Regions from separate parts of the Caldifermentibacillus hisashii genome, predicted to be linked through region 2. Evidence: predicted binding sites of a transcription regulator. Region 2 holds the regulator's gene; each other region holds the start of a gene.
What was found. The regulator Rex, encoded in region 2, represses fermentation and respiration genes when NADH is low (regulators of the CRP and FNR family bind a similar motif). The targets are predictions, from matches to a motif close to TTGTGAAATATTTCACAA.
Positions count from the first base shown of each region.

Region 1: NSQ14_RS04830 (cytochrome ubiquinol oxidase subunit I) is a predicted target of Rex. The motif match lies at 6,614-6,631, and genes of this name have one in related genera.
Region 3: NSQ14_RS01840 (nitrate reductase subunit alpha) is a predicted target of Rex. The motif match lies at 2,913-2,930, and genes of this name have one in related genera.

Region 1 covers NZ_CP155467.1:1,030,324-1,040,306, forward strand. The annotation lists gene ftsH (ATP-dependent zinc metalloprotease FtsH) at 1-1,721, shown strand, start outside; gene NSQ14_RS04810 (MerR family transcriptional regulator) at 1,902-2,669, opposite strand; gene cydS (cytochrome bd oxidase small subunit CydS) at 2,753-2,866, opposite strand; gene NSQ14_RS04815 (cytochrome d ubiquinol oxidase subunit II) at 2,885-3,895, opposite strand; gene NSQ14_RS04820 (cytochrome ubiquinol oxidase subunit I) at 3,892-5,241, opposite strand; gene NSQ14_RS04825 (MBL fold metallo-hydrolase) at 5,542-6,477, shown strand; gene NSQ14_RS04830 (cytochrome ubiquinol oxidase subunit I) at 6,799-8,205, shown strand; gene cydB (cytochrome d ubiquinol oxidase subunit II) at 8,196-9,212, shown strand; gene cydD (thiol reductant ABC exporter subunit CydD) at 9,212-9,983, shown strand, end outside.
Region 2 covers NZ_CP155467.1:567,678-577,660, forward strand. The annotation lists gene tsaE (tRNA (adenosine(37)-N6)-threonylcarbamoyltransferase complex ATPase subunit type 1 TsaE) at 1-174, opposite strand, end outside; gene NSQ14_RS02725 (ABC-F family ATP-binding cassette domain-containing protein) at 676-2,607, opposite strand; gene NSQ14_RS02730 (redox-sensing transcriptional repressor Rex) at 3,086-3,745, shown strand; gene tatA (twin-arginine translocase TatA/TatE family subunit) at 3,920-4,099, shown strand; gene tatC (twin-arginine translocase subunit TatC) at 4,111-4,851, shown strand; gene NSQ14_RS02745 (CPBP family intramembrane glutamic endopeptidase) at 5,220-5,897, opposite strand; gene groES (co-chaperone GroES) at 6,109-6,393, shown strand; gene groL (chaperonin GroEL) at 6,443-8,062, shown strand; gene NSQ14_RS02760 (ABC transporter ATP-binding protein) at 8,470-9,591, shown strand; gene NSQ14_RS02765 (carbohydrate ABC transporter permease) at 9,594-9,983, shown strand, end outside.
Region 3 covers NZ_CP155467.1:351,919-361,901, reverse strand. The annotation lists gene norA (multidrug efflux MFS transporter NorA) at 1-761, opposite strand, end outside; gene NSQ14_RS01845 (nitrate/nitrite transporter) at 1,121-2,308, opposite strand; gene NSQ14_RS01840 (nitrate reductase subunit alpha) at 3,009-6,692, shown strand; gene narH (nitrate reductase subunit beta) at 6,682-8,154, shown strand; gene narJ (nitrate reductase molybdenum cofactor assembly chaperone) at 8,220-8,735, shown strand; gene narI (respiratory nitrate reductase subunit gamma) at 8,776-9,465, shown strand; gene NSQ14_RS01820 (tetratricopeptide repeat protein) at 9,541-9,983, shown strand, end outside.

The DNA of each region.
Region 1 (9,983 bases), 460 kb from region 2:
TCAAAGATGTTGATTACAGTACCTTTTTAGATATGGTTGAAAATAATCAAGTAGCTGAAGTGGAAATTGAAAACAACTATATTAACTTTGTACCGAAAGATGCAAATGATAAAAAAATGTATCGTACCGGGGTAATTGAAGACCCTGATTTAGTCGATCGCCTGCATGATGCAAATGTGAAATTTACAAAAATCGTTCCGCGGGAGCTTTCTCCGTTAATGACATTTTTAATTTCTTGGATTTTACCTTTATTGATTTTTATTTTAATCGGACGTTATCTTTCAAAAAAATTAGGTGACCGATTAGGTGCAGGTGGAGCGAGTCCGATGACATTCGGGAAAAGTAACGCAAAAATTTATGTAGAAGCTCAGACAGGAATTACCTTTGCTGATGTCGCCGGGCAAGATGAGGCAAAAGAAGCCTTACAAGAAATTGTTGACTTTTTGCATAATCCGTCCAAATACAAAGATATCGGCGCAAAAATTCCTAAAGGGGCACTGCTTGTCGGACCGCCGGGAACAGGGAAGACGTTACTGGCAAAAGCGGTGGCAGGTGAATCGAAAGTTCCGTTCTTTTCTATTTCCGGTTCTGAGTTTGTTGAAATGTTTGTTGGTATGGGTGCGGCTCGTGTGCGTGACTTGTTTAAACAAGCAACTGAGAAAGCGCCATGTATCGTGTTTATTGACGAAATTGATACGATCGGGAAAAGCCGGAATGCCGGTGGTTACGGTGGTAATGATGAACGGGAGCAGACGCTAAACCAATTGTTGACCGAGATGGATGGTTTTGATCCGGATAAAGGTGTCGTTATATTGGCGGCAACAAACAGACCGGAAACTTTAGATAAAGCGTTACTCAGACCGGGCCGATTTGACCGGCGAGTCCCGGTTGAATTACCGGATTTACGCGGTCGGGAAGCAATTTTAAGAGTTCATGCGAAAAAAGTAAAAATGGCCGGTGACGTCGACCTGAATGCAATTGCTCGTGCGACACCCGGGGCATCAGGTGCCGATTTGGCCAATATTATTAATGAAGCGGCATTGCGTGCGGTAAAATTCGGCAGAAACATCGTTGCCCAGGAAGATTTGGAAGAATCGGTTGAGGTCGTTATTGCCGGTTATCAACGGAAAAATGCAGTATTGTCAACGAAAGATAAATTACGAATTGCGTACCATGAAGTTGGACATGCCCTAGTTGCAGCCAAACAAACACATACGGCTCCGGTGCATAAGATTACGATAATCCCCCGGACGTCCGGTGCCCTTGGCTATACAATGCAAGTGGAACAAGATGAGCAAGTATTAATGAGTAAAGAGCAGGCTCTGGATAAAATAACAACCTTCATGGGTGGCCGGGCTGCTGAAGAAATTATTTTCAGTTCGATCACATCCGGTGCATCCAATGATATTGAACAAGCGACTAAAATTGCCCGGGCGATGGTTACTCGCTTCGGTATGAGTGAAAAATTTGATATGATGGCTCTTGAAACGGTGAACAATCCGTATTTAGGAGGAGATACCACGTTACTGGTCTCCTCGGAAACAGCGGCAAAAATTGATGAAGAAGTATTGTCGATTATTAAATCATGTCATGAAAAAGCCATTCAAATTTTAGAAGATAATAAAGATAAGCTCCATGAAATTACGAAATATTTATTTGAAAAAGAAACCATTACCGGTGAAGAGTTTATGGATATTTTGACGGGAAAAACAACCGCATAAAAAGAAATCAGGGGGACTTCTATCCATTTTGGACAAAAGTCCCCTTTGCTTGTTCGAAGGTTCATGGCAAATTGTTCAGTGAAAGCTTGCGTATCATCAGACATTTCCGATTATAAAATCAAGGTTTTAAACTTCAAAATTAGGTATCCTTTTTTGAATTAAAATTAAGAAAGCATGCAATCAACTTTTTCCATTTCCTGTATAAACAAAAATCGCATCCCGTAAAAACTCAGCTGCACCCGGGGCAATTTTATCATAGTTAGCTTTAAACCGTTCATCATCGACATACATTTGTGCAAGTCCTTGATGTGCTTCTTTACTGTAGTCATTCCAATAGTAGGTTAGCCATTGTTTGTGCATGTCGGCTACCTTTTGGGCAAGTTCTCCGGTTGGGTCTTGGGTTTTCATCGCTTCAGCAAGTAGCTTATTTATTGACTCCGCTAATTCAGTAACTTCGGCATACTCTTTTTCCGACAAATTCATTAGTTTCGCATTAGATGCGTCAACCGTCGTATCGCCGTATTTTTCTCGAATTTCTTTCCCATATTTCTTTTCATTTTCTTCGATTAATTGTTTCTTGAAACCAATAAACTTTTCTTGATCAGTCATGTTTCTTCTCCCCTCAAAATTTTCTACTGTATGGTGTACATTTTTTATCAAAAGATCAATTTGCTTTCTTTTTTCAAGAAGATGTTTCAAGTGATCTTGTAAAGCTTTTCTTTCATCAAACAGCGGATTTGTCATTATCTCTTTAATCGTCTCCAATGGAAATCCTAATTCCCGGTAAAACATAATTTGTTGCAGCCGGTCTACTTCTTTTTGTCCATATAATCGATAGCCGGATGAATTTATTCGTGCAGGCTTCAATAAATCAATTTCATCATAATATCGCAGTGTTCGAGTACTAATGCCCGCCAACTGAGCTAATTTTTGAATCGTGTATTCCATTTGTTACACCTCCCTTTAAAAAAACCATACACCTTAACGTAACGTAAAGGTCAATAGAAAAAATTAAACCCCGCGAATATTTTTCAGCGGGGCGTACCTTTATTTTTATATCCATCTTGTAATGCAGCCCAAAAGGCGAAAAAAATCGTTGCAAATAAAACGAGAAACGGGGCAACAAATATAAGAAATTCCTTCATTTACAAAAACCACCTTTCTTATTTTCCCGAAACATATTGTTTATTAAATAAGAACAACTTAAGCAGTAAATAAAGGGACGGGACCAGCAAGCAAAAACCGAGAATAAAGGCGACAATTAAACTAATCGCCATTGCATTATTCGTAAAGCTGTCATATAACGTTAAATGAGGATAAAGCAAATAGGGATAATGACTGATACCATAGCCAAAAAAGGCGAGGGCAAATTGAATGACAAGTAAAATAAATGCACTTCCGTAATTTCTTTTTTTCCAAAGAAACCAAACCGTGAGCAAAAAAAGTATAAACGACAGGGCGAACATCCACCATAAACTCATTAATTTTTCGTAATGGTCCGGGTTGTGCCCGCGTAATTCGACGATAATCCCGGCGGCCGTAAAAATCAGTGGAAATGCCCATAGCAAGGCATATTTTCTCATTAATCTCGTTGCTTCCGTGTCACCGGCTTGATTCGCGTACCATGTTAAAAAAGTTGCGGAAATATACAATACCGCAGTTACACTTAATAAAACGACAGCCCATGTTAACGGTTCTGTAAACAATATCCAATAATTTAAAACCGGTGCTCCATTTTCCATTGTAATAAAACCGCCTTCTGAAATCGTTAAAACAATGGAAAGGGATGCCGGAAGCAGGAGCCCGGATAAACCGTAAAGCAATGCATACCCTTTATGACCTCTTGCCCCGTAAGTTTCAAAGGCATAGTATGACCCGCGGACGGCAAGTAAAATAACACCGATACTTATCGGTACAAGCAAGGTTGTTCCGTAATAAAAAGCTGTTTTCGGAAAAAAGCCGATGATGCCAACAAAAAAGAAGACAAGAAAAACATTGGTGACTTCCCAAACCGGTGACAAATATCGTTGAATAATTTTTGTTAAAATATGTTGTTTTTCAACAATTAAGCTGTATGCATTGAAAAAACTGGCGCCAAAATCAATCGAGCCGATCATGATATATCCGAATAAAAATGTCCATAAGACGGAGATTCCGATTATTTCTAAGTTCATTTTTGCACACCGCCTTTTTCCATTTCACGATCTTTCAATTCTTGTTCCACCGGATTCCTTTTAAACATGCGAGACATAACAACAATTGTGCCGATGCCCAAGATGATATATAAGCCACAAAAAAGCATAAGCATCAAATCAACTTGGTTATTCGTTGTTGCCGCCTCGGATGTCCGCATAATCCCGCGCAAAATCCAAGGTTGTCTGCCCACTTCCGCCAGCCACCAACCCGCTTCAATGGCAAGCATCGAAAGCGGTCCGCTCAGTACACTCAATCCTAAGAAAAGTTTAGAGTGAATAAAAGCCCAGCCCCGTTTCACACCGATCCAATAAATGAGGGAAAGGACGACTAATCCCATACCAATCGTTACCATTGTATCGAACAAATAATGAATATAAAGCGGTGGGATTTCATCTTCCGGGAATTGATCCAAGCCAGTAACGACTGCCCCGGGGAGCCAATGGGCAAGAATACTTAAGGCAAAAGGAATTTGAATTGCATATTTAATATCGTTATTTTCATCGAGCATGCCCCACATAATTAACGGAGCCTCGCCATGTGTTTCAAAATGCCATTCGGCTGCGGCCAATTTTTCCGGCTGATATTCGGCAAGAAATTTTCCGGAAAAGTCACCGATTACTGCTGTTGCTATGGAAAATATAAGTCCCAGTTTCATCGTGAAAAACAATGCCTTTTTATGGTAAACATGTTTGGAACCGGTTAGCATTCGGAAAGCAGCAATGGAAGCAAGAACAAACGCTGCTGTCATATAAGCCGTTACCACGACATGAGTTACTTTGGTCGGCATAGCCGGGTTAAACATCGCAAGGAGCGGGTTAACATTTGTCAGTTTCTCATCGACTAGATCAAAGCCTTGCGGGCTGTTCATGAAAGAATTCACAATTGTAATAAAGACAGCCGAGAAGGAAGCCCCGATGGCAACGGGTACAAGCAACAATAAATGTTTCTTTTGATTTTCAAAGCGATCCCATGTGTACAAATAAATTCCTAAAAAAATCGCTTCAAAAAAGAAAGCAAAAGTTTCCATAAAAAGTGGTAGAGCAATAATATGACCGGCCAGTTCCATAAAATTTGGCCACAATAGGGAAAGCTGTAATCCAATTGCCGTCCCCGTCACAACACCGACAGCAACCGTAATAACAAAGCCGCGTGTCCAGCGCCGGGCAAGCAAAATATAATGTTCATCATTTTTTTTAATGCCTACCCATTGGGCGATCATAATCATTAGTGGAACGCCTACGCCAAGGGTGGCATAAATAATATGAAAAGTAAGGGTCGTTTCCGTTAATACACGACTATAAAAAACAGATTCCTCGTTAATCAATTGGTAACACAACCTCCTATTATGGCGAATTTATGGGAAGAATATCATTTTATCCGCCAAAAATACGACCTAAAATGGACAATAGTAAAAGAAAAGCAACCGTAAACGTAAGCCAAATCAGCTTTCGTTCGTGACTTTTATACATCCCCTTCACCTCACTTATAGTATTCCAAAAATCTCCATTTTTAAGCAGAATATTTCAATGAATCGCTTTTCAGGTTGCTCTTTTTGCAAAAACCTGCAATTCTCGATAAAATATAATCAATTTTTAAAATCAGATTTAGTTAAGAAGGGGATTCCATGTTAAAAAAAGTAACTGAAAATATAGAATTTGCTGTCGTAACTTATTCAGGCGGAATGGGTGCGACAAATTGTTATTTACTTAAAGGAGAAGACGGGTATACGGTAATTGATACCGGTATGTATTCAAAGAAAGCAATCCGTTTATGGGAAGAAATTTTGGAGACCGGTTATAAAATTGAAAAAGTGGTCCTTACCCATGTTCATCAAGACCATATCGGACTTGCCAAATGGTTTCAGCAGGAAAAGGGGGTTCCTATTGTTGTAGCCAATTTAAGTTATGGTGAAATAAAAAAATATCGTCGTCCTAATTTTAATGAACGGTTTAAAAAACTGGTGATGAGCCACGGTGTTCCGTTTGTTCCTGACCGACTGCCGGATACACGTTTTATCTATGAATTTGAACCAGATGCATTTTTTGATGAAGGGGATCACATTCAGTTAGGTATGGATATGTATGAAGTGATTTGGACACCCGGTCACGCATACGACCATTATTGTTTTTACAACCGTGAGAAAAAAATTATGATTCTCGGTGATCATGTGTTAAAACAGGTTTCACCGGTGATTGGTCTATGGGTCGGGGAAGAGATGGATTTATTAAAACTTTATTTTGATTCATTAAAAAAACTGGATGCCTATCCAACGAATATTGCACTGCCCGGTCATGGTGAGATGATTTACGATTTACAAGGTCGAGTTGAAGAGATTCAGAACAGCCATCAAAAAAGATTGCAACAAGTTTATCAATCTGTCGAAACGAACCCAAAAACGGCATTGGAAGTATGTTTGGATGTATACGGTTTATTAAGCCTTGAGAAAATGGTCAGTCCATTTATGGCGTCCTTAACACGGTTGATTTATTTGGAAAAGAACAAAGAGATTGAGAGAATAGAGGAAAATAACGTATTTAAATTTAAAGCTGTTAAAAAATGAATTAGGTTATATGCTTAATGATCCGAATCGGTTTCCGTTTACCGGTTCGGGTTTTTTGATAATTGTCATTCAATTATATTAATGAAATTACCTTTGCTGTGATAAAAATCACAAAAAGGTAAATATATGCCGCGAATTGTAAAAAATGTCACAAATTGGACGAAATGGTATGTCTGATTTGTAACAGGATTTCCAAAATAACTCCACAATAATTCCACCATTGCGATAGGAAAAACCTATATGATTAATATGTAAGTTATTATAATTCTTAAATAAGATTAGGTAAAAATGAACTGAAAATTTTAAAGGGGGAAAGCGGAAATGGAAGAAGTGTTACTGGCACGGATACAGTTTGCTTCAACAACTCTGTTCCACTTCATTTTTGTTCCACTGTCAATCGGTTTGGCGTTCATCATTGCTGTAATGGAAACACTTTATGTGGTGAAGAAGGACGAAATGTACAAAAAAATGTCCAAGTTTTGGGGCAAGTTTTTCTTAATTAATTTTGCCGTCGGTGTTGTGACCGGGATTATTCAAGAATTCCAATTTGGAATGAACTGGTCTGATTATTCGCGTTTTGTTGGGGATGTATTCGGGGCACCGCTTGCAATCGAGGCACTGCTTGCATTCTTTATGGAATCGACCTTTATCGGATTATGGATTTTTGGTTGGGAACGGTTACCGAAAAAACTACATTTGGCCAGCATATGGTTAGTTTCCATTGGGACGGCCTTATCTGCTCTATGGATACTGGCTGCTAACTCATTCATGCAAAACCCGGTTGGATATGAAATTGCCAATGGTCGTGCGGAAATGAATGATTTCTTAGGCTTGTTAACAAATCAAAAATTATTGGTGGCTTATCCACATACAATTTTCGCAAGTCTTTGTACTGCAGCATTTTTACTTATAGGTATTTCAGCTTGGAATATGATTAAAAAACGCGACATTGAGTTTTTCAAAAAATCAATGAACATTTCATTAATTGTAGGTCTAGTATCAACACTGGGGATTGCTTTTTCCGGGCATGCACAATCTCAATATTTAGTAGAAGCTCAACCGATGAAGATGGCTGCTGCTGAAGCAATTTGGGAAAATACAACAGACCCGGCTCCATGGACAGTCGTTGCCGGTATTGATACGGAAAATCAAAAAAATAATTGGTCAGTGGAAGTTCCATATTTATTAAGTTATTTATCTTATGGGAAATTTTCCGGTGATCTTCCGGGAATGAAAGCACTGCAAGCTCAATATGAAGACTTGTACGGAGAAGGGAACTACATTCCACCTGTAAAAACAACATTCTGGAGCTTCCGGATTATGGTGGCTGCCGGCGGTTTAATGATTTTATTTAGCTTAATAGGTTTGATTTTACTACGGAGGAAAAAACTTGAAACGAGTACACGTTTTTTGAAATGGTTAGTCGGAGCTTTATTCTTACCGTATATTGCTAACTCTGCCGGTTGGATGATGTCGGAAATTGGTCGTCAGCCTTGGGTAGTAAACGGATTAATGTTAACGGAAAGCGGTGTTTCACCGAGTGTTTCTTCCGGACAAATTCTCTTCTCGTTAATTGCGTTTTCATTAATTTATACATTGCTCGCTGTTGCGATGGTTTATTTGTTTATCAAAACGATTAAACAAGGACCACATGAAAAATTGAAAGACGACACAACCGCAACAGATCCTTTTGATGCAAATGCAGGGGGTGCTGTTAAATGGAATTAAGTGAATTGTGGTTTTTACTGATTGGCGTTTTATGGGTCGGGTTTATCTTTCTGGAAGGTTTTGACTTTGGCGTCGGTATGAGTACGAAATTTTTGGCGAAAAATGAAACAGAAAAACGAGTATTAATCAATACGATAGGACCGCACTGGGATGCGAATGAAGTTTGGCTATTGACAGCCGGTGGTGCGATGTTTGCTGCTTTCCCACATTGGTATGCAACGCTTTTTAGCGGCTATTATTTGCCATTCGTGCTGCTTTTGCTTGCGCTGATTGCCAGAGGGGTGGCATTTGAATTCCGGGGAAAACATCACGCGGCCAAATGGAAAACTACATGGGATTGGTCGATTTTTCTTGGCAGTTTAATCCCGCCGTTTTTGGTCGGCGTACTCTTTTCAGGATTGATTAAAGGACTTCCGATTGATGAAAATATGAATATGCACGCCACTTTCTTCGGAGATATGGTAAATCTATTTACATTAGTTGGTGGAATTGCTTTTGTTCTATTGTCCTATTTGCACGGTTTAATGTTTATTACGATGAAGACAAACGGCCAATTGCGTGCCCGTGCCCGCGAACAAGCGTTAAAAATTTATTGGGTAACCGGTGCAGTCATTGTTTTGTTCGTTGTGTTAACAGGGATATTCACAGATGCTTACGCCAACCGTGGAGCAATCATTATTCCAATGTATGCTGTAGCAGTACTTCTTTATTTAGCTTTATATAAAATGGTTAAAGATAAGAAAGAAGGATTTAGCTTTACTTTAACCGGGCTCATCTTAGTCCTTGTGACGGCATCGTTTTTCATTGCATTATTCCCGAATGTCATGATTAGCACGACGGATGTGGTAAATAATATCACGATCTATGAAGCAGCTTCGGGAGCCTACTCACTTAAAGTGATGACTATTGTTGCCTTAACAATGGTACCGATTGTATTAGCATATACGATTTGGAGCTACTATATTTTTAGAAAACGTGTGTCACATAAGGAGCATTTGGAATACTGATGGATAAAAATCTGTTTCTTTATAAAGATAGTAAAAAAACATTTGTGCTGATTGGAATCCTGACCGTATTGCAAAGTTTAGCAATTATCGCGCAGGCAGGGTTCCTTGCTAAGGCCATTATAACTGTATATGAAGGGGCGGGGTTCAGTGCCCTTCCCTTTTTTGCTATGTTTTTCCTTGCCCATGTATTCAGACATTTTCTCCAATGGTTAAAATCACGTATCGCTTATCGTTTTGCTGATCAAACATCCTCTCAACTTCAAAATGATTTAGTAGAAAAAGTTTTTATGATCGGTCCGAAAACAATCAGCAGGCAAGGTTCCGGTCATATTATTGCTTTATGTTTAGAAGGCATTCCAAGCTATAAAACATATCTTGAATTATTTATCCCAAGATTTTTATCATGTTTACTTATACCGGCAAGTATCGTTATTTATGTTTTTACGATGGATGTAACCTCAGCTGTTGTATTAATTGTTGTGATGCCAATTCTTATCATCTTCTTGATTCTATTAGGCCTTGTTGCCCAAAAGCAGAAAGATAATAAATGGGAAAATTATCAATTATTGTCTCGACATTTTGTTGATTCCTTACGGGGTTTGGTGACATTGAAATTTTTAGGGCGGAGTAAAGGACATCGCGAGGCCATTTATTCGGTGAGCAATAAATACCGGATTTCAACGGTACGTACATTGCGGGTAGCCTTTCTCTCATCCTTTTCCTTGGATTTCTTTTCCAGTTTGTCTGTTGCGGTGGTTGCGGTTGAACTTG
Region 2 (9,983 bases):
AATATTTTTATTGATACCAAGTCCTTTTGCCAACCCTTTTGTAAAAGTTGTTTTTCCGGCACCAAGATCGCCTTCCAGCGCAATCGCATCTCCTTCCCGTAAAAATTTACTGAACGTTTGTGCCATTGAAAAAGTTTCTTCCTGATTATGTACAGTAATTTGGTAATCCTTCATTGTTTTCTCACCAACTTTATATATATCTTCCATAAGATTAACGAAATATCGGTGAAATATCAATATTTGCCGGTAATAAGTGTATGTTTCGATAAATGTCACTTATTTCAAAAATTCCTGCCTATCTTGCTTGATTCGATTGTGGATAATATTGTGGATAAAAATTACTGAAGATAAGTCTGAGTAAACCCGATTTGTTTGGATCGATACGGATTGGTCACACAAGCGTTGCTACAAGGACGTGGCACAATTAGTTTATCAGTGGGGATATCGAGTCCCCACTGATAGAAATCTCAATTATTCACAACACAATTGTGGATAACTTGGAAATTTTTTGTGGGTATTGTGGAAAAGCATTTGAGATGTTAATAAATATATAATTGTCTTGTGAATAACTTTGTGGAAAAAGTGAATAATTCATGTAATCGAATGATTGGTCACATAATGGAGTTTTCACTTACTTCCGGTGCTTTTTTGGCAGGTCTCCGGAAAATCCATCAATTATTCCAGTTCACTCCATTCCTCCAATAAAGTTTCAATTTTTGCTTTGGCTTTTTCAATTTCCTTATTTAGTTCAGCCACTTTTGTATGGTCGCTATAGATTTCCGGATGAAGGAATTGCTGCTCCTTCTCGGCAATTTCCATCTCCAGTGATTCAATTAATGTTTCAATTTCTTCAACCCGACGTTTCTTTTGTCGTTCCAGTTTCTTTAGTTCTTTTTCTTGTTCATAACGGGTTTTTGCATCCAAATCGGAAGCCGGTTCTTGCGTTTGGTTGTGCTCGCTCTCTTCTGATAATTTTTGAATCTCCATCATTTCTTCCTTTTTCTCTATATAATAATCATAGTCACCCAAATACTCGGTCACACCGTTAGTAGAGAGTTCAAAAACTTTTGTTGCAATTCGGTTAATAAAATAACGGTCATGAGAAACAAACAAGATCGTACCGGGAAAATCAACAAGAGCATTTTCCAAAATTTCTTTACTGTCTAAATCGAGATGATTTGTTGGTTCATCTAAAATTAAAAAATTTGCATTTAACATCATTAGTTTAGCCAATGACAACCTTGCTTTTTCACCACCGCTCAAAGTTGAGACGTTTTTTAAAACATCATCACCGGAGAACAAAAAATTGCCAAGAATGGTTCGGATTTCTTTTTCCGTTTTTGTCGGATATTCATCCCAAAGTTCATTTAATACTCGCTTATTTGATGTTAAGTTTGCTTGTTCTTGATCATAGTAAGCAATGGTTACATTCGCTCCAAAATGGATGTTTCCGGAAAGAGCCTGGAGTTGGCCGACAATTGTCTTTAGTAGAGTAGATTTGCCGACACCATTTGGGCCAAGCAAAGCAATGCTATCTCCTCTTTGAATTCGAAAGTGGATATTTTTTGATATTTGATTGGCTCCATAACCAATGGCCAAATCAACCACATTAAGAACTTCATTGCCACTTTGCCGCTCAATTTGAAAGGAAAAATTAGCAGATTTATCGTCTCTGTGCGGTTTATCAATCATTTGCATTCGTTCCAGTGCTTTACGCCTGCTTTGTGCCCGTTTTGTTGTTGATGCACGGGTCAGATTCTTGGCAATAAATTCTTTCATTCTTGCTATCTCATCTTGTTGTTTTTCATACATTTTCAAGTCACGTTCATAATTCTCTGCTTTTTGGACTAAGTATTGACTGTAGTTACCGACATATTTTGTTAAAGTAGTCTGAGCGCATTCATAAACTTGGTTTACAAGCTTATCAAGAAAATAGCGATCATGGGAAACAATAAGAATGGCTCCATCATAAGATTGCAAATATTGTTCTAACCATGTCAATGTATCGATATCTAGGTGGTTCGTCGGCTCGTCCAAAATTAAAATGTCCGGCTTTGATAAGAGCAATTTTCCTAAAGCCAGGCGAGTTTTTTGTCCGCCGCTTAAATTGGATATTTTTGTCTCTTGATAATTGAAAGTGGAAAAATTAAGCCCGTGTAATACGGAACGAATATCTGCTTCATATTGATATCCGCCCAGTTCTTTAAATTCATGCTGTAAATAATCATATTCGGACAAAATTTGCTTGTATTTGCCTTCATCTGTATAAGTTTCTTCCTTTGCCATTTCCTGCTCAAGATTACGTAACCTTTTTTCCATGCTACGTAAATCTTCAAAGACAGTCAGCATTTCATCCCAGATAGTTCTGTCTGAAACGAGACCGGTATGTTGATCTAAAAAGCCAATTGTTACTTCTTTTGGCTTAATAATTTCTCCGGAGTCATAAGCAAGTTCACCGGCAATTATTTTCAGCAAGGTTGATTTGCCTGATCCGTTTCTACCAACAAGGGCAATTCGGTCTCTTGTATGAATTTCTAATTTAATATTCGAAAGGACAAGATCTGCCCCGTAATATTTATTTAGTTGATTTACTTGTAGTAAAATCATGATTTGCACCTCAACATTTCACAATAAAAATGGTCCTTTACCTAGAAATATAACAGCTTTGACTCTGTTTTGCCTTTTAAAAGAATGAATGACTGACTAATTATTTTCAGAGTGAAGTGAATGGGAACATGCTGTTTTTGATTACTAAATAATCGATTCCTTCCTCTACCATAACATATCCAGTCGCTTTTCGCTCCATCATTTCCGACATTTAAAGGAGAGCCTGTAAATGTCATGTCAACAAGTCTATATAAAAATAGTACATGAAGGGGAGGAAAAATGGCAAATGGAGATTAAATGAAACTATCTACAAGACAGATGAAAAAAAATAGTGTATCATAGTAGGTGAATATGTTAACAATGCAATGTAAGCGTTCACAGTGTGCTTTGAATGCCTTATAAAAGAATTACTTCTATAGGGCAATAAAAGATATTATAATAGAAAAATAATAATTTTTCAGCATTGGAGGATTTTGACATGGAAACAGATCAGCTAATAATTCCTAAAGCCACCGCTAAGAGATTGCCATTATATTATCGTTTTATTCAAAATTTGTACCAGTCAGGAAAACAAAGAGTTTCTTCTGCTGAGTTAAGTGAAGCGGTTAAGGTCGATTCGGCAACGATTAGAAGGGATTTTTCTTATTTTGGTGCATTAGGTAAAAAAGGGTATGGATATAATGTTCAGTATTTGTTATCCTTTTTCAGAAAAATATTGAATCAGGATGAAATAACAAAGGTAGCCTTAATCGGTGTAGGTAATTTAGGTACAGCTCTACTAAAATATAATTTCACTAAAAACAATAATACTAAAATTGTCTGTGCCTTTGATGCAAACCAAGAAAAGGTCGATCAAAAATTTGGTGATATTACTGTTTACCCAATGGATTCACTGGAACAAATATTGTCAACTGAAGAGATTCAGGTTGTTATTCTGACCGTCCCGGCTCCTGTTGCCCAATTGGTTACTGATCGTTTAGCAAAAACAGGAATAAAAGGAATTTTAAATTTCACGCCAGCTCGATTAACTGTTCCGTCAAATATTCGTGTTCACCATATTGATTTAGCTGTTGAATTACAATCTTTTGTTTATTTAATTAAACATTACTCAAATGAGGAAGTAGTGGTTGGAGATTAATTTTTTTAGTAGGGAAATGGCAGGTAACACAAAAATTTATCTTCAAAACAACACAATATTTTGCATTGCAATAATTATGATTCATACGATATGATAGGAAAAAAGTTTTTGTAAAATCTTTTTTGGGTGACAATGAATGAATTTGAATGAGGTTGATGGGGGAGAGGGAGAAACATGACAATCGGTCCGGGTAGTTTAATTCTCATATTAATCATGGCATTATTAATTTTTGGTCCGAAAAAGTTACCGCAACTCGGTCGTGCGGCAGGAGATACACTAAGGGAATTTAAAAATGCCACAAAGGGTCTTGCTGATGAAAATAATGGGAAGAGAAAAGATCAAGAAGGCAAGTAGGGAGAGAAGAGATGGAGAAAAACGAATTGACTGTAATTGAGCATTTCGTTGAATTAAGGAGACGGTTGGTTTTTATCGTTGTCTTCTTTCTTTTGGCAATGATCGGTTCGTTTTTTTTGGCAGAGCCGTTGATCGTATATTTGCAACAAACTGATGAAGCGGCCAGTTTGGAACTGAACGCCTTCCGCTTAACTGACCCGCTAAAGATTTATATGCAAATCGCTTTTATCATTGCTTGTGTAATAACTTCACCTTTTGTTTTGTATCAGTTATGGGCTTTTATTTCACCGGGTTTATATGAAAAGGAAAAAAAAATAACCTTAGCCTATATACCTGTTTCGGTATTTTTGTTTTTATCAGGTATTTCGTTTTCATATTTTGTATTATTTCCGTTTATTGTTCGCTTTATGAAACAGTTAGGGGACCGAATGGAAATCAATCAAGTCATTGGGATCAATGAATATTTCCATTTTTTGTTACAAATTACGTTGCCTTTTGGTTTGTTATTCCAATTGCCGGTGATTATATTATTTTTAACAAGGCTTGGAATAATTACACCTGACTTTTTGTCTAGGGTGCGAAAATATGCGTACTTTATCTTGCTAGTCATCGCGGCACTGATTACACCGCCGGATGTTCTCTCGCATATGATGGTCACTTTACCATTATTATTGCTTTATGAAGTTAGTATTTGGATTTCGAAGCTGGCGTATCGGAAAAAAATGAAGGAAGAAGAAGGGCTTGCCGTTTAAACTAAGGAAAATTTTCCATTGTATATTTTATCCATTAAAAAGCATATTGAATTCCGGTAACGAAGCAACTTGGAAGTGGCGGATAGGTTATGGCATAAGGAGCTTGCTTAAAAGGTATAATGGAAACCGGAGTAATTCCCTTGTTATCGGTGAGTACCGCGTTTCGGGTCGAATAAAGCTCGGGACGCCCGAGTTTTATTTAGATAAGGACTATGTTAGAAAGGGCATATGCATAATGAAAATGATCATTTTTATTTACGATTGTTAATTTTCATATCGTATTGCCTTTTTGAGATAGTCCTTTCCTTTTTATGGAAAAATTTGTATAAGGTATTTTGGTTGTGACATACTAATTTTGATTGAATGGTTCATATTTGCTGCATTTGCAAGAAAAATTGACTCATTACTACATAAGTATTCATTAATGTATGTGCCAAAATTGGAATGATAATTCGGTCGGTTTTTACATATAAATAACTGAATGTGAATCCAATTGCACAATAGAGTAATAAATGTTCAAATTCCATGTGAGCGGCAGAAAAAAGAATGGAACTGATTAAGGCTGCAAGAAAGAAATTTGTTTTTTTGTATAAAGATCCAAAAATAATTTTACGAAAGATGATTTCTTCCAAAATCGGACCAATTATCGAAGTAACGAAAATCATAATCGGTGCAACATTGATTAAATTCAGGGTATTTTCTGTGTTTTCCGAACCAACATCCACACCTAATAGCGTCTCAATCATGATAGCAATTCTTTGTGCGATCAGGGCAAGTAGTACACCATAAACAGACCAGCCAAGTACAAACGGTATTGAGCGGAGGTTCCGGTTTCGCACTGTAATTTCATCTTTTAAATAATAAAGGGTGATCAATAAGGTTACAAAAAAACTAAATACCGTCCAAATAGAAACGGAAAGTAGCCAATATTTATTTCCGGCAAAACCAAAACTTTGGAAAATGCCGTATAGAATCGATGCCCCGATGTTTAAAAATAACTGCATCGCTACATAAGTAAGGATAATCAGTTTATATTCTCGTTTCAAAAAATTCACCTCACTGGCTATTTTATCAAAAAGTTGCAAAGGAAGCTATTTCCCTATTGAGTAGGACAAGATAATTTTGGTAAAAAAATGTTAAAATTTTATAGTTGACACTTGCAAAAAACAAATCAATTCATTATTATAATAATTGGAATTAGCACTCAAGGACAATGAGTGCTAACAACATTGAAAATATATGAGGAGGTTGTTTAATGTGTTAAAGCCACTTGGAGATCGCGTAGTTATTGAACTTGTAGAAACTGAAGAAAAAACAGCTAGCGGCATCGTTCTGCCGGATACTGCAAAAGAAAAACCACAAGAAGGTAAAGTTGTAGCTGTAGGAACCGGCCGTGTTCTTGATAGCGGTGAACGGGTTGCACTTGAAGTAAATGTCGGCGATCGGATCATCTTCTCAAAATATGCTGGTACTGAAGTCAAATATGACGGAAAAGAATACTTAGTTTTACGTGAAAGTGACATATTAGCTGTTGTAGAATAATAACATTTTACAATTGATAATAAAAATATGATAGGAGGATTTGACGAGAATGGCAAAACAAATCGTATTCAGTGAAGAAGCTCGACGTAGTATGTTGCGCGGTGTAGATAAATTGGCAGATGCTGTCAAAGTTACATTAGGACCAAAAGGACGTAATGTGGTATTAGAGAAAAAATTTGGTTCACCACTAATTACAAATGATGGTGTCACAATCGCAAAAGAAATCGAATTGGAAGATCCATTTGAAAATATGGGTGCGAAACTTGTTGCAGAAGTTGCCAGCAAAACAAATGATGTTGCCGGAGATGGTACGACAACTGCAACGGTTCTTGCCCAAGCAATCATTCGTGAAGGATTGAAAAACGTTACTGCCGGTGCAAATCCAATGGGCATCCGTAAAGGGATTGAAAAAGCAGTAGCAGTGGCCGTTGAAGAATTAAAAGGAATTTCTAAACCTGTAGAAAGCAAAGAAGCAATCGCGCAAGTTGGAACCATTTCTGCAAGTGATGAAGAAGTAGGTCAATTAATCGCAGAAGCAATGGAACGCGTTGGTAAAGACGGTGTTATTACCATTGAAGAATCAAAAGGTTTCAATACTGAACTAGATGTTGTCGAAGGTATGCAATTTGACCGTGGTTATGTTTCTGCATATATGGTAACAGACCAAGATAAAATGGAAGCTGTTTTGGAAAATCCATATATTTTAATCACAGATAAGAAAATCTCTAATATTCAAGAAATCCTTCCATTATTGGAACAAGTATTGCAACAATCGAAGCCATTATTGATTATTGCTGAAGATGTTGAAGGGGAAGCTCTTGCAACTCTTGTTGTAAACAAACTTCGCGGTACATTCAATGTTGCAGCAGTAAAAGCACCTGGATTTGGTGACCGTCGTAAAGCTATGCTTGAAGACATTGCAATTTTAACCGGTGGTGAAGTTATCACAGAAGACCTAGGTCTTGAATTAAAATCTGCTTCCGTTGCTCAATTAGGTCGTGCCGGTAAAGTTGTTATAACAAAAGATAACACAACAATCGTTGAAGGTGCCGGCGAATCCAGCAAAATTAGTGCTCGTGTAAATCAAATTAAAGCACAATTAGAAGAAACGACTTCTGAATTCGATAAAGAAAAATTACAAGAACGTTTGGCTAAACTTGCCGGCGGGGTTGCAGTCATCAAAGTTGGTGCTGCTACAGAAACAGAATTAAAAGAACGGAAACTTCGCATTGAAGACGCCCTAAACGCTACTCGTGCTGCCGTTGAGGAAGGTATTGTATCCGGTGGTGGTACAGCACTTGTGAACGTATATAACAAAGTGGCAGCCATTGAAGCAGAAGGCGATGTGGCAACCGGTGTGAAAATTGTTCTTCGTGCCTTAGAAGAACCGGTACGTCAAATTGCTGAAAACGCCGGTTTAGAAGGTTCGGTTATTGTGGAACGCTTGAAAAATGAAAAATCCGGCGTAGGTTTCAACGCTGCTACAAACGAATGGGTAAACATGACCGAGGCCGGTATTGTTGACCCGACAAAAGTTACTCGTTCAGCCCTTCAAAACGCAGCTTCTGTTGCAGCAATGTTCTTAACAACTGAAGCCGTCGTTGCTGACATTCCGGAAGAAAACAAAGGCGGCGGCGCTCCAATGCCAGACATGGGCGGAATGATGTAATCTAATTGCCCCTTCCTTTTTGAAAAGAGATTGTTATAACAGCAAAACCACTCCTATTAATTGTTGGGAGTGGTTTTTTTGCTAATTAGGAAAGTATAAATTTTTCAATTTCTACTTTCCTAACTCATAAGTTCAACTACGGCTCTGCTCTCGCCTAAAAGCTCGGACGCCCGAGTTTACTTTATATGATCATTTCTGTTATTCTCCAAAATCCGTCCACTATTTTTTCCCCATTCACATTTCTTTATAGTTAATCCCCGCTACCATTTATGTTGATTTCTTAAAAATATTTACCCAGTTTTAAGTAATTGAATTGAACGTTAAATAGTATGAAGATTTTATAAATGTCATCTTTTTTAGTGAAAATTATGCTTTAATGAAGATGTAAATTTGAAAGGAGGTTATTTATGAGCCAAGTAGAGTTAATCAATATCTCTAAATCCTATCATAAACAGAAAGATGTATTAAAAGGAATTAATCTATCGATGGAAGAAGGTGAATTTTTTGTTCTTGTTGGTCCTTCCGGGTCAGGGAAGAGTACGTTACTCCGGATGATCGCGGGACTTGAAGAAATTTCGGGCGGTATATTAAAAATAAATGGAAACACAGTGAACCATCTTCCGCCAAAGGATCGAAATTTATCAATGGTCTTCCAAAATTATGCACTGTATCCTCATTTAACGGTTGAACAAAATATTCTTTTTGGATTAAAAGCCAGGAAGATTGATAAACAGGAACAACAAAAAAGACTCAAGGAAGCAGCAGAAATGTTAGGATTGACGGAACTGCTAAACCGTAAACCTTGGGAACTATCAGGCGGTCAAAGGCAAAGGGTAGCATTGGGACGTTCTGTTGTCAGTCATGCACCGCTTTGTTTAATGGATGAGCCTTTATCAAATTTAGATGCAAAACTACGAGCGAATATGCGGGTACAAATACGAAGACTGCAAAAGCGTTTAGGGTTAACAATGATCTATGTAACCCATGATCAAGTCGAAGCCATGACAATGGGGGATCGAATCATGGTTCTCAATGGTGGGGAAATTCAGCAAGTAGGAAAACCGATTACCCTTTACAATGAACCGGAAAACCTATTCGTAGCCTCCTTCATTGGTTCGCCAAAGATGAATGTGGGAGATGCTGTCTTTTCAGAAGACCGAAAACAGTTAATCATTGAAAATCAATTGCATATCACTGTAAATCCATCATCCATAATGGATTTTTCAAAAAATCGTAATATAAAAGTGGGTATTCGTCCGGAACATCTTCTGCCTGGTAAGTCAACAGGTGAAAAGAATATCTATTTTGAAGTAGTAAATGTTGAGCAATTAGGAAATGAAACTTCTATTGCATTTGTTGTAGGGAAAGAGCTGTGGACGGCAAAATGGCCGGGTCAATGGCCGGTCAAATTTGGTCAGAAAGTACCTGTGCAAATATTACCTGAACATCTATTCTTCTTTGATGCTGAAACAGGCGAGCGCATAAAATCTGCAGAACTTAGAAAAAGACAAGAGGTAATAACGATATGAGTATGAATCCGACACTTGAAACGAATGAAACGTATATGTATCAATTTGAACGTGTAAAAAAGAGTGCCCGGATGAAAAGTTTTATCAAAGGTATGTTGTTTTTATTCCCGTCCATTCTATTATTTAGTGTTTTCGTTTTTTACCCTATGTTTAAAACGATCTATTTGAGCTTTTATCTGACGGATGCAAAAGGTTCAACCACGGTTTTTGTAGGTTTGGAAAATTACCTAAATATGTTTACGAACCCAATTTTTCTTCAAAGTATAAAAAATACATTTTTATTTGTTTTCTATACCGTACCTCCGACAGTTTTGATTAGTTTGTTTTTAGCCATCCTTGCTAATGAGAATCTAAGAGGGATCGGCCTTTTCCGGACGATTTACTCGTCAACC
Region 3 (9,983 bases), 220 kb from region 2:
ATTCCACCGCCCATAATAATGATCGCAATATCTTTTGGTGAAAATCCAAATTTATGATCAATAAATAGACTAAATAACGACTCAAATGCTGAAAGTCCAAATGAAGAAATAAAGATTAATAACAATGGTATGAAGTAAATTGGTTTAAACGCGACTTTCCATGTTGTGGATTGTGAATGTTCCGGAACCTTTGTCTCCTCTAATCTTTCCGGTTCCTTCAATAGGATAAAGGATAAGATTGCGGCAAAAACACCTAAAAAACCCGCTACATAAAACGGTAGCCGTGCACTAAATTCAGCTAAAAAACCACCGAGTCCCGGACCGATAATAAATCCGGTATTAATGGCTGCAGACATATATCCTAACGCTTTCGGTCTCTCATGTGCCGTCGTAATATCAGCAATAAATGCGGTAACAGCCGGCATGATAAAAGCACTGCTTAAACCGCCGAACATACGAGAAAGGAATAAGACTTCCACTGTTTTTCCGATTCCAAATAAAAATTCCGACAGGCCGAAGATAACCAACCCAATTACAATCATTCGCTTCCGTCCATAACGGTCTGCCCATCTGCCGGCAATGGGAGAGGATATAAGTTGAACAAAGGCAAATACAGCCACCATATACCCTACAACTGCCCCATTGATTGACAGTTCATTCATTATCGTTGGTAAAACAGGAACAACTAAACCAATTCCTAAAAATGCTAAAAATAAATTTGCTAGTAAAATACTTAATGTGACTTTCTTTTTCTTATCCATACTTACTCCTTACATAAAATCTTCAAATATCGTATCTCTATCTTAAACGATAACCAATGAATAATAAAACCTTAAAAACCCTAATTTTAATTATATCAAAAAAGATGCTGTACTTTGCAGCATCTTTTTTCAATATCGCTTCATTACCCATCAAGGCTCAAGTTAACCTTAAATGAGCGGGAATTCGATTATTCCCTGTTTGTTCGTTGAAATAACCAGACATATACGGGCAACGGATTTGAACCCGCCACCCCTACGGCCCGAACGTAGTGCTCCAGTTAAATAACCAGTTACGGGCAAGCCCCTCTCAGCCATAGGTGTGGTGGTTTTACGGCCCGAAAAGGCGGGATAAAATGAAGTCATAATTCTTTTGTTTTACCGATGAATTTTCGGTGATTTTCCGTACGCTCTTGTTCATACAACCAGACGACGATAACGAGACAGGCCAGCGCTACTTCGGAAAGTGCCATAAATGCGATCGAATATTGTCCGGTAATATTATGAACGGCAGTTAAAACTAACGGCGGGAAAAAACCACCAAGTCCGCCCATGGCTGAAACAATTCCATTTACGACACCGGCTTGTTTTGAAAAATAAAGCGGGACAAGTTTAAACACTGTTCCATTACCAATTCCTACGAATAATGCCACAGCCAAACAACCTACCGTAAACAATTCAATATTTGGCGAAAAGGCAAGAATAACTGCTGACAAGGTCACCGCGATAAATGTAAACATTAAAATAATAAATGAATTGAATTTATCCGCCAACAACCCGCCTATCGGACGCATAAGTGTCGCAAGTGCAATGAATCCTGCCGTCCGTATCCCGGCATCAACTGAATCTAAATTGAAATTGTTAACCAAAAAGTTAGGTAAGAACATGGTAAACGCAACAAACGCACCGAATGTAATGAAATAAAACAAGCTTAGAAACCAGAGAGTCGTATTTTTGCATACACTTTTAAGTTGCTCAGCCATTGATTGTTTTACTTTCACTTCTTTCCGGTCGCCAAATATGAAGTTAAAAACGATAAAGATAAGCAATAAAATTAAATAAAGTTGTGCTGTTTTTTGCCATCCAAGTGATTGAGCAATAATCGGAGCGCCAAAAGTGGTAATCGCAGTTCCGGCATTGCCTACCCCATACACACCATTAATAAAACCTTGCTTTTCTTTCGGATAATATTTTGGCAGTGATGTAACACCAACAGAAAAAACTGCTCCGCCAATTCCAAGGAACAACCCACCAATGACTAAATCAATAAATGAATTTGCCACGCTAACATAAAAAACCGGAAACAATAATACAGTAAAACTTATCATAAATAATTTACGTGCACCAAAACGATCGGTGTAAAAACCAATAGGAATTCGTAAAAGCGAGCCTAAAATAACCGGGATCGCCGTAATAATTGAAACTTGGCTTTCTGTTAATGGAATATCTTGCTTAATGCTAGGGATTAACGATGAAATTAAAACCCACATCATAAAGCCCGTTACGAGTGAAGCTGTTTGCAATGTTAACTGAATCGATGGTTTTCTCATCGGAAAAATCTTCCCTTCTTAAAAATTTTTTATATTTAACGGATTTAGTTTTTATTTATCTTTATCTTAAAAGGTAAAAAGGTGGTATTTGTGTGATGTACATCACATTTTCACCGTTCATATGGTTCATTTTGTGACCACTTTTTGAAAAATAAGAAGAAAAGCGCAGAGCGCCCGCTTAGCGACGTACAAACTGGAGCGCCCCGCAATGAGATAAAGGAAACACGGTGAGGGACGAGCCGATGTTGACTTATCGTAGTGGAGGGGAGTGAAGTTTGCTAGTCGCTGGCGCTCGGAGCTAGACAATAAAACTGATCCCGAGTTATTTACCTGTATTTTTATACTTTCTTATACTATGAAAAGACAAGGATTGCCTCTTATTGTTCTCTTCCGTTTCTCACCTAGGGAAACCAATAAATCGGCGAAACCCATTCTCGTCACCATTTTTTGAAGAGAAAGCGAAATACCCACCCATCTTTTGGATGCGAAACTTAAGTTGTTATATTCAAATCGTACAAACTCTCTTTTTCCTCAGATAAATTCATCTTGTAATAATTTCTACTTTTTCACAAAACCTTCTCTACAAATACTATTATCCACTTTCCTGTGATGTACTTCACAACGAAACCACTTACCTCAATGGTTAAATGATAATAGCAAATACAAAAACACTTACTTTTACAAAAAAGGGAGGATTACGATGAAAAAGAAGGCTTCTCCACTTTGGCAAAGATTCAAATATTTGAAACCGGTAGAGACCTACGCCGACAACCATAGTCAATTGCAAGTCGGCAATCGTGATTGGGAAAATGTCTACCGGAGAAGATGGCAGCATGATAAAGTCATCCGTTCCACACACGGTGTCAACTGTACGGGATCATGCAGCTGGAATATTTTTGTGAAAGACGGCATTGTCACTTGGGAAGGTCAAAGTCTCGATTACCCGACAACAGGCCCGGATATGCCGGAATTTGAACCACGTGGCTGTCCAAGAGGAGCCAGCTTTTCCTGGTATATTTACAGCCCGCTCCGGGTGAAGTATCCGTACATACGGAAAAAACTGCTTGATTTATGGAAGGAAGCAACCGCTACCTATGATAATCCGTTAGATGCCTGGAAGTCGATTGTCGAGGATAAAGAAAAAGCCAAACGATATAAACAAGCACGTGGAAAGGGCGGCCTTGTTCGTACGAGCTGGGATGAAGCCGCAAGAATTATCGCCGCATCTACTCTTTACACAACTTTAACGTACGGTCCGGATCGAAATGTCGGCTTTTCACCAATTCCGGCGATGTCGATGATTAGTTACGCATCCGGAAGCCGCTTCATGCATTTAATGGGTGGCCCAATGTTAAGTTTTTACGATTGGTATGCCGATCTGCCACCGGCTTCCCCGCAAATTTGGGGGGATCAAACCGATGTACCGGAAAGCTCGGATTGGTATAACTCAAACTACATCATTACTTGGGGTTCAAACGTTCCATTAACCCGGACACCGGATGCCCACTTCTTAATTGAAGCCCGTTACAAAGGGACAAAAGTCATCTCGGTTAGCCCTGATTATGCCGAGTCAACGAAATTTGCCGATGAATGGCTATCGGTCAGACAAGGGACTGACGGTGCGGTTGCGATGGCCATGGGACATGTCATTTTAAACGAATTTTACCATCAAAATAGGACCACCTACTTTGAAGAATATGCGAAAAAATATACCGATCTTCCATTTGCTGTTCTTTTAAAAAATAAAAATGGAACGTTCACACTAGACAGATTTCTCAACGCAAAAGATCTTGGTATTGACTCTGCCAATAATGAATGGAAACCGGCGATGTTTAACAAAAAAACCGGTGACTTCTCCATTCCACACGGCACCATGGGCTCTCGCTGGGATGAGCAAGGTAAGTGGAATCTCCATTTAGTTGATGAACATACAGAGGAACCAATTGAACCTGTTTTAAGCTTTTTAGGTATGGAAGATGAAGTGGTTACAGTCGATATGCCATATTTTGATGAACAAGGAAAGCGAGCAATTCCACGAAATGTCCCTGTAAAAAAAATTGAAGTCGATGGAAAAACCGAATATGTCACATCCGTTTATGACCTAATGCTGGCCAACTACGGAATTGATCGCGGCCTTGGCGGAGAAGCAGCAAGTTCTTATGAAGACCTCACGCCATACACACCGGCATGGCAAGAGCAAATTACCGGAGTCGACGCTGAACTTGTTATAAAAATCGCTCGTGAATTTGCCCAAAATGCCATTGATACGAAAGGTCGCTCAATGATTATTGTCGGTGCCGGCATTAACCATTGGTACAACGCGGACACGATTTATCGTGCCATTGTCAATCTCGTTCTTTTAGTCGGTGCACAAGGCGTGAACGGCGGTGGTTGGGCTCATTATGTCGGACAAGAGAAATTACGTCCGGTAGAAGGCTGGAACACCATCGCAATGGCAAAAGACTGGCAAGGACCACCGAAACTGCAAAACGGAACATCTTTCTTCTATTTTGCTACCGAACAATGGCGCTTTGAAGAACATCCGGTCAGTGACTTGGCTTCCGCAACTGTGGAAAAAGCAAGATATCAGCACCCGGCCGACTATAATGTCCTGGCCGCAAGACTCGGCTGGTTACCGTCCTACCCTACTTTTAATAAAAACGGGATTGACCTATACAATGAGGCAGTTGAGGCAGGTTGCACAACAACTGAAGAAATCGGTGAGTATATCGCAAAACAATTGAAAGATCGCAAGTTGCAATTTGCCATTGAAGACCCGGATAATCCGGTTAACTTCCCGAGAAACTTATTTGTTTGGCGGGCCAACTTAATTTCCAGTTCTGGAAAAGGCCATGAATATTTCTTAAAGTATTTACTCGGTACCTCCAACGGTTTACTGAATTCTGATGAAGACAGTATTCGGCCGGAAGAAATTAATTGGCACGAAGAAGCCCCGGAAGGAAAAGTAGATTTACTTGTGAACTTGGAATTCCGGATGTCCGGCACGGCTCTTTATTCCGATATTATTTTACCGGCCGCCACTTGGTATGAAAAACATGACCTTTCAAGTACCGATATGCACCCATTTATTCATCCATTTAATCCGGCGGTCGCATCACCATGGGAAGCAAAATCAGACTGGGAAATTTTTAAAACGATCGCCAAAGCTGTGTCCGATATGGCTGAAGAAATTGACCTGGAACCGATGAAAGAAGTTGTGGCCACTCCTCTACAGCACGACACTACTGCCGAAATGGCCCAACCTTTAGGAAAGATTCGCGACTGGTCAAAAGGCGAATGTGAACCAATCCCGGGGCAAACAATGCCGCAAATTCATGTAGTCGAACGAGATTACAAACAAATTTACAATAAAATGATTGCCCTTGGTCCGAATGTGGAAAAACAACCATCCGGCGGTAAAGGGATGAATTGGAGTCTGGCAAAGGAATATGACGAATTGAAACGTCGGCTGGGAACGATTAACAATGGCACAATTGCAGACGGTTGTCCGGATATCAGTGACGCAAGAAATGCTTGTGAAGCCGTGCTTACCCTCTCATCTACATCAAACGGAAAAATTGCCGTTCGTGCTTGGGAAGCATTAGAAAAGCAAACGAATTTGGAACTGAAGGATTTGGCTTTAGACCGTGAAGGCGACCTGATGACCTTTGATAAAATAACCGCACAACCACAAACAGTCATCACATCCCCTGCATTCAGCGGATCGGAAAAAGATGGCCGGCGGTATTCACCGTTTACAACGAATGTCGAAAAAATGATCCCGTTTCGCACGATTACCGGAAGACAATCGTTTTTCCTTGACCATGACATGATGAAGGAATTCGGGGAAGCGATGGCGGTTTACAAACCGATTTTGAACCAAAAGCCATTCAACTCAAATCGACCGGAAGCGGAAGGCAAAGAAATTACATTAAATTACCTGACACCGCACAACAAGTGGTCCATCCATTCGATGTATTTTGACTCGAAACCAATGCTTAACCTATTCCGTGGCGGTCCGACCATTTGGTTAAACAAAGATGATGCAGAAGAAATTGGCGTGGCTGATAACGATTGGATTGAATGCTTCAACCGAAATGGGGTTGTCGTTGCCCGGGCAGTTGTCTCGCACAGAATCCCGAGAACCGTTGCATTTATGCACCATGCCCAAGATCGTCATATTCATGTCCCGGGAACAAAACTCACGCAAAATCGTGGCGGTACCCATAACAGCCCAACCCGCATTCATATGAAACCAACCCATATGATTGGCGGGTATGCCCAATTAAGTTACGGGTTTAACTATTACGGACCCACCGGAAACCAGCGTGATTTAAACGTTGTTATCAGAAAATTAAAGGAGGTTGACTGGCTTGAAAGTTAAGGCACAAGTAGGAATGGTTATGAACCTTGATAAATGTATCGGCTGCCATACATGCAGTGTCACCTGCAAAAACACGTGGACCAACCGACCGGGTGCAGAATATATGTACTGGAATAATGTCGAAACAAAACCCGGTATCGGTTACCCGAAACAATGGGAGGATCAAGACAAATATCGCGGCGGCTGGGAGCTAAAAGACGGTGAACTTGTTTTAAAATCAGGATCCAAAGTAAATCGACTGTTAAACTTATTTTACAATCCGGCTCAACCGGAATTGGATGATTATTTTGAGCCTTGGGACTATGACTATGAAACATTAACAAATAGTCCGGAACGAAAACATCAACCGGTTGCCCGTGCAAAATCGTCTATCACCGGAGAATTTATGGACCTTGAATGGGGTCCGAACTGGGAAGACGATTTAGCCGGCGGACATATTACCGGGCTTCGTGACCCAAACGTCGTCAAAATGGAAGAATCAATCAAAACCGAATTTGAAGATGTGTTCATGATGTACTTACCGCGGATTTGTGAACATTGCATCAATGCACCTTGTGTTTCTTCCTGCCCATCCGGTGCGATGTACAAACGGGATGAAGATGGGATCGTTCTGGTTGACCAAAATGCTTGCCGCGCTTGGCGTTATTGCGTAACAAGCTGCCCATATAAGAAAGTTTATTTTAACTGGAAAACAAACAAAGCAGAAAAATGTACATTATGCTTCCCGAGAATCGAAAACGGGCAACCGACCATTTGTTCAGAAACTTGTGTCGGTCGGATCCGTTATATTGGGATAATGCTTTATGATGCAGATAAAGTAAAAGAAGCCGCATCCGTTGAAGATGAAAAACAACTGTATCATGCACAACTTGGCATCTTTTTAAATCCAAACGATCCGGAAGTCATTCAAGCTGCACTTGCAGAAGGAATTCCAATGGACTGGATTGAAGCCGCACAAAAATCCCCAATCTATAAAATGATTATTGATTGGAAAATTGCTTTGCCGCTTCATCCGGAATATCGCACGATGCCAATGGTTTGGTATATCCCGCCTTTAAGTCCAATCATGAACACGATTGAAGGAAAAGGAAGCAATGCAGACTGGTATGATATTTTTCCGGCCATTGATGACATGCGGATTCCTATTGAATACTTAGCCAATCTGTTGACTGCCGGTGATACTGCGCATATTCGGACTGTCTTGAAGAAAATGGCGGTGATGCGTAGTTACATGCGTGCCCAAACGACCGGAAAAGTTTTTGATACCGAAATTATTGATGAACTCGGTTTAACGGAAGATGGCATTAAACAAATGTATCGGTTGCTTGCGATTGCCAAATATGAAGATCGCTTCGTTATTCCAAAAAGCCATAAAGAAGAAGTTCAAGACTTGTACGATGATCAGGGTGCTTGCGGCTTAGACTTTGCTGGCGGACCTGGTGGTTGTGGGGTTCTCGCTTAATTTTAATTCAACAAAAGGGCTTTTAAATATGGAGCCCTCCCCCTAAAAAAGGAGGCGAATAATAAATGCATCAAACAGAAATTTATCAACTGATTTCAATTCTTTTTCAATACCCGGATGAGGAATTGCTTACCACCCTACCGGAATTGCAAGTTGAAGTGGACAACTTCCAAGATGCCAAGATTCAGGCTCCTCTATCACAATTTTTGCATGTGTTAGCTGAGACTCCAGAAGATCAATTAATTGAACATTATATTGAACACTTTGATTTTGGCAGAACAACGAATCTGTATGTCACTTACTTCAATTCCGGTGAAGCAAGGGAACGGGGAATTGAACTATTAAAGCTAAAAGAATTTTATAAAGAACACGGTTTCGCTATAACGGACAATGAATTACCGGATTACTTACCGCTTATGCTTGAGTTTTGCGGCAATGTTCCGATCCATGTCAGCAACGATCTTTTACAAAATCATTATGGATCAATTCTAGAAATACGAAATAAATTACACGAGAATCAAAGTTTTTATGCCCAGCTTCTTGATGCACTCGTTGCATTAATGGATAGAAACGGAATCTAGCTTGGAAACGGCAAAAATCAATCTTTAAAGGAGGGGGTTCATCGTGAGCAGACTCGATATATTCCTTTGGGCTATATTGCCTTATATCGTTCTGACCATCTTTATCGGTGGTCTCATATATCGTTACCAAAAAGATCAGTTTGGCTGGACAACAAAATCGAGTGAAATTTTAGAGAAGAAAAGATTACGCGTTGGTTCCCTCATGTTCCATTGGGGTCTTATTTTCGTTTTTGGTGGACATGTCGCAGGAATTCTAGTGCCGATTCAATTTTACGAAGCACTTGGTATCCCGGAACATATATACCATAAGATAGCCATTATTTTAGGGATGCCTGCAGGGATTGTTGCCTTCATCGGGATTCTCTTATTGCTACATAGGAGAATTAGTGTCAAACGAATTTTCAAAACGACAACAACCGGTGATTGGGTTGCACTATTGGTTGTCATCTTGTGCCTTGCAACAGGTTTAACTGCAACTTCTTTAAATGTTGACGGACACGGATTTGATTATCGAACAACAATTGCACCATGGTTTCGTGGAATCTTTACCTTTCACTTTCAACCGGAATTAATGGCGGGAATTCCAATCTGGTTTAAGATTCATATTTTATCTACCTTTGTCCTGTATACCGTTTGGCCATTTACAAGATTGGTTCATGCATTTAGCTTCCCGCTCCGTTATTTAACAAGAAATTATGTCATTTACAAAAGGCGTGTCAGAGAAATTTAAAGATTAGGGTGCCCTATGGAAACATATGGCTCCCTTTTTATCTTTGGACCTGACAGATAAGGAGGAATATTTCCCATGATTATGCAAAAGGACCTCAACCAAATTTCATCTATCATTGAAGCTGTAAAAAAGCAACTGACAAATGGCGACATACGTACTGCTAAAGAATGGATTGCCCAATTAGAAGCCCTAAGTCAAAACACCCTTGATGTCAACTTGCAATTCCAAGCCTATGTAACAATCGCAAAATATTACCGGCGCATCCGTAACTACGACGAGTCAGCCGGCCGTTTCCGAAAAGCGTTGAACATGGTTAGCGCTATCGACCAGAAGGAACTGGCAAAGGTGATCATTGATGCTCACCTAGTTTATATCACCCTTGAAACGGAATATAATCAATTGAAAAAAGCACGGACGACCGTAGCAAAACTGTTGGATTGGCTTGATAAAAATCGGCCGGATGACCACCTAGCCTATGGACTTACTTACCGTAGCCTCGGGAATATTTTTTTTGCTGA